Regions from separate parts of the Paenibacillus sp. FSL R7-0128 genome, predicted to be linked through region 2. Evidence: a T-box and tRNA genes for the amino acid it is inferred to sense, from the RefSeq annotation. Region 2 holds a T-box; the other holds one or more tRNA genes.
The links. The T-box of region 2 lies ahead of NST26_RS12140 (tryptophan--tRNA ligase). A T-box ahead of a tRNA ligase gene usually reads a tRNA of that ligase, here a tRNA-Trp.
Positions count from the first base shown of each region.

Region 1: it has a tRNA-Trp gene. The T-box ahead of NST26_RS12140 (tryptophan--tRNA ligase) is inferred to sense a tRNA for this amino acid. The anticodon was not compared.

Region 1 covers NZ_JBBOCD010000001.1:6,568,201-6,570,374, forward strand. Annotated here, with positions in the region: gene NST26_RS27805 (monooxygenase) at 1-377, shown strand, start outside; tRNA gene NST26_RS27810 (tRNA-Leu) at 573-651, opposite strand; tRNA gene NST26_RS27815 (tRNA-Cys) at 683-756, opposite strand; tRNA gene NST26_RS27820 (tRNA-Gly) at 765-839, opposite strand; tRNA gene NST26_RS27825 (tRNA-Gln) at 846-920, opposite strand; tRNA gene NST26_RS27830 (tRNA-His) at 941-1,016, opposite strand; tRNA gene NST26_RS27835 (tRNA-His) at 1,065-1,140, opposite strand; tRNA gene NST26_RS27840 (tRNA-Trp) at 1,168-1,241, opposite strand; tRNA gene NST26_RS27845 (tRNA-Tyr) at 1,248-1,333, opposite strand; tRNA gene NST26_RS27850 (tRNA-Thr) at 1,340-1,415, opposite strand; tRNA gene NST26_RS27855 (tRNA-Phe) at 1,431-1,506, opposite strand; tRNA gene NST26_RS27860 (tRNA-Asp) at 1,528-1,605, opposite strand; tRNA gene NST26_RS27865 (tRNA-Met) at 1,610-1,686, opposite strand; tRNA gene NST26_RS27870 (tRNA-Val) at 1,719-1,794, opposite strand; tRNA gene NST26_RS27875 (tRNA-Glu) at 1,815-1,889, opposite strand; tRNA gene NST26_RS27880 (tRNA-Ser) at 1,927-2,016, opposite strand; tRNA gene NST26_RS27885 (tRNA-Asn) at 2,020-2,095, opposite strand; rRNA gene NST26_RS27890 (23S ribosomal RNA) at 2,158-2,174, opposite strand, start outside.
Region 2 covers NZ_JBBOCD010000001.1:3,013,253-3,015,426, forward strand. Annotated here, with positions in the region: gene NST26_RS12140 (tryptophan--tRNA ligase) at 1-776, opposite strand, end outside; T-box leader at 821-1,077, opposite strand; gene NST26_RS12145 (MerR family transcriptional regulator) at 1,276-2,154, shown strand.

The DNA of each region.
Region 1 (2,174 bases), 3.6 Mb from region 2:
TTTCCGCCCTGGACGTACATTATGCACCCGACGCCGAAGCGCGTTCCCATCCTTTAAACGGGAAACGTTTCAAAGATCTAAGCTTAAAGCTGAAAGACGGGCAATTAATTAACTCCTATCCACTCCTGCACAAAGGTACTTTTCTTCTGTTGCATTTCCATTCTAATGAACAGAATAGCGGTCAATGGGAAACGTATAGCAACCTTCAAGTTGTACATGCCTCTTTAGCTGAGGCTGAGGCGGATTGGAACGACGTCCACACGGCGCTTATTCGGCCGGATGGACATATTGCCTGGGCGATTTCTCTATCCGATCCAAATCCAATTCAAACCATAAAAGAAGGAATCATTCGCTGGTGCGGAGACATTACCGTGTAGTAATTCGGGATAAACTAAAATCACGCAGTGTTGTCTTGCTAGGATCGAAGCCAAGGAACTCCGGTGGCGCTGGTTATCCTTGACCGGCCGGCGGAGCTGGCGACTGGAGGAACTTTTGCGGTAGGGAAATGATCCAGAAAAATAAGAACAGCCCATTAGATGAAAAATCTAATGGGCTGTTCTTACTAAAAATAATACCGGCGAGAGGACTCGAACCTCCACGGTTTCCCACTCGATTTTGAGTCGAGCGCGTCTGCCATTCCGCCACGCCGGCGTACACATATATAAATTCCAGAAAAAAATAATGGAGGTGCCACCCAGATTTGAACTGGGGATAAAGCTTTTGCAGAGCTTTGCCTTACCACTTGGCTATGGCACCACATGAAATGGAGCGGACGACGGGAATCGAACCCGCGACCCTCGCCTTGGCAAGGCGATGCTCTACCGCTGAGCCACGTCCGCATATAATGGCTGGGGATATAGGAATCGAACCTATGAATGACGGAGTCAAAGTCCGTTGCCTTACCGCTTGGCTAATCCCCAATATATTTTTTAAAAGAAAATGGGGCGACCGATGGGTCTCGAACCCACGAATGCCGGAACCACAATCCGGTGCGTTAACCCCTTCGCCACGGTCGCCATGTGAAGCTTTTAAGTTGTATTGCTATGTAATTCTTATAAAAGAAATGGGGCGACCGATGGGTCTCGAACCCACGAATGCCGGAACCACAATCCGGTGCGTTAACCCCTTCGCCACGGTCGCCATATGATTCTTTTATATGAAATTACTTGGCAGGGGCAGCAGGAATTGAACCCACACCAACGGTTTTGGAGACCGTTGTTCTACCTTTAAACTATGCCCCTAAAAAATGGTGGAGGCTGATGGATTCGAACCACCGAACACGTACGTGAGCAGATTTACAGTCTGATGCGTTTGGCCACTTCGCTAAGCCTCCACGGTATGGTGCCGGCGAGAGGACTTGAACCCCCAACCTACTGATTACAAGTCAGTTGCTCTACCAATTGAGCTACACCGGCATATTAAGTTGTGTATGGTGGCGCGGGAGGGAATCGAACCCCCGACACAAGGATTTTCAGTCCTTTGCTCTACCGACTGAGCTACCGAGCCATAAAAGTAATTTTGTAAAGATGGCGGAACCGACGGGATTCGAACCCGCGATCTCCTGCGTGACAGGCAGGCATGTTAGGCCAACTACACCACGGTTCCAAATTGGTTGCGGGGGCAGGATTTGAACCTGCGGCCTTCGGGTTATGAGCCCGACGAGCTACCGGGCTGCTCCACCCCGCGTCATTGAACAAAATCTATTCGGTTAAGATAGATGGTGGAGGCTGAGGGGTTCGAACCCCCGACCCTCTGCTTGTAAGGCAGATGCTCTCCCAGCTGAGCTAAGCCTCCATGTATCAGTTCCAAAAAAATGGTGACTCGTATGGGATTCGAACCCATGTTACCTCCGTGAAAGGGAGGTGTCTTAACCCCTTGACCAACGAGCCATGCTGTGTAAAAAGTATTCAATGAAAAGTAACGCTACGGAGAGAGAGGGATTCGAACCCTCGAGACGCTTGTGGCGCCTACACGATTTCCAATCGTGCTCCTTCGGCCAAACTCGGACACCTCTCCATATGGCTCCCCGAACAGGACTCGAACCTGTGACAACTCGATTAACAGTCGAGTGCTCTACCAACTGAGCTATCAGGGAATATACATATCAGGCTTGATCGCCTGAAAACTGAATCCGAAACGAATCTGCGTGTTAGAAATTTGGATAAGCCCTCGAC
Region 2 (2,174 bases):
TGCACTTGAGTGGGCGTCGCAAATTCTTTATACAACAAGAAAATATTAGAGGTCTCCGGGTCTTTCGGTTCCTGCGGAAGTGTAGAGTCAGTTTTGATTTTGCTGATCAGCTTCTTCAGGTTCTCTGCCGTTTCGAAAAGCGGAATCGTATTGTTATAGCTTTTGCTCATTTTCCTCCCGTCAAGACCAGGAATCACCGCTGTGCTCTCATCGACAATATAGTCAGGCAACTTGAACGTATCTCCATAAACCCGGTTGAAGCTTTCGGCGATATCTCTGGCGATCTCCACATGCTGAATCTGGTCTTTACCGACAGGGACCTTGTCTGATTGGAACAGCAGAATGTCCGCAGCCATCAGAATCGGATAGGTGAACAGACCCATATTAACACCAGTATCCGCATCCACGCCCAGTTGTTCATTTTGATCTTGAATCGCTTTGTAGGCATGGGCACGATTCATCAGTCCTTTGGACGTCAGGCAGGCTAGAATCCAGCACAGCTCGAAGATCTCCGGCACATCAGATTGTCTATAGAAAATCACCCGGTCCGGGTTGAGTCCGAGTGCCAGCCAAGTGGCTGCGATACTATAAGACAGATCTCTGAACTCGTCTCTATTCTGTATAAAATTTAACCCATGGTAGTCGGCAATGAAGTAGAGTGAAGTGCAATCACTGGCCCCGGCGATTTGCAGAGCAGGCTTGATTGCTCCGATGTAGTTCCCCAGATGGACTTTGCCCGTAGGTTTAATTCCTGTTAATACAATGTCATTACTCATATTATCCCTCCGTCTATAAAATCAAAAAGGGGTCTTCTCATCCTGAAAAGGACGAGAAAACCCCGTGGTGCCACCTTAGTTAGTCCGAACGGTGATCCGGACCGCTTGAACGTATCGAAACCTCACTATAGGTTTGAATACGCGTCTCTTGTAACGACGAGACTTTCGCCAAAGCCTACTTCCTGAAGGTTCGGTTTGGATGCTCAGAAGCCCACTTCGGCATATTCCCTACACTGATTCGCACCTACCATCAGCTCTCTGAAGTATTCGTTATGCGTACTCTCTTCGTCATTGCAAAGTTATATAATATTGAATTAGTGTATTTATACAGTACTTTCTGGAGAATGTCAAACTTTAGTTCGCGTAGGGTTAGGAGTGGGTCCATGCAGACCATACGAGCAAAGCTGGAGGAGCATACGGCAGTAATCCAAATTCCTCCTTGAAGTTGCCGCTGCGTCAAGTGATAGGATAGGGATGTGATCACAGGAAGGAGGGAGAAATGAACAGGACGGTTGTTAGCATACAGCAATTGTCGGAGCAACTCGGGCTGACGAGCCGCACCTTGCGGCACTGGGAAGCAGAAGGATTGTTTCAGAGTAAGAGAGAGGTATCTTCCGGCTGGCGTACCTACGATGAACATGCGCTTAAGTGTATCAGGATCACAGCGCTGCTGCGGAGAATGGATATCCCGATCAGAGAAATACAGGCTGTCTTGGGTAAAAGTTCTGTGCCTGTGCTTAAGCAGGTTATACAGAACAGGATACTTGCTCTACAGGTGCACCAGGAAGAACTAGAACAGATGGGACAGCAATTACATCAGGTACTCGATTACCTGAATACTTCCAATAAGAGAACCTCCATTCAGGAGGAACTGCTTAGCGAAATGGAGAATGTCTTTATGAGTAATGTAACCGGACAGTCCACATTTAAAGTGATTACACTGCCAACTATGAGGGTAGCCTTTCATATCGTGGTAGACGTTTCTCCGGAAGACAAAGCGATGGGTCCTATCATGGATTGGTTGGAATCCGCAAATCTCTTGGGCACGGCGAGGTTATTCGGCGGGAATATGAAGCCTATGCCAAGTAGTGCAGGTAAACCCTATGGCTATGGAATGTGTGCGACAATTCCCGAAGGAATCAGCGTCCCCGAGCCTTTCGAGGAAATGATCCTGCCCGGCGGGCTATATGCCAAGCTGGACAGCAGTGAAGACATTGGAGGTTCCTGGAAGATGCTGATGGATCAATTAGCCCATAGCCCAAAGTACCGCTCTGACCGCAGCAGACTCTGTCTGGAAGAACATATCCGCAATGACAGCCCTGCGGGCGGTGGAAATTTGTATGACTTGAGTTTACTGGAACCTGTAGTGTTGAAGTGAAAGTAACTATACACAAGAAA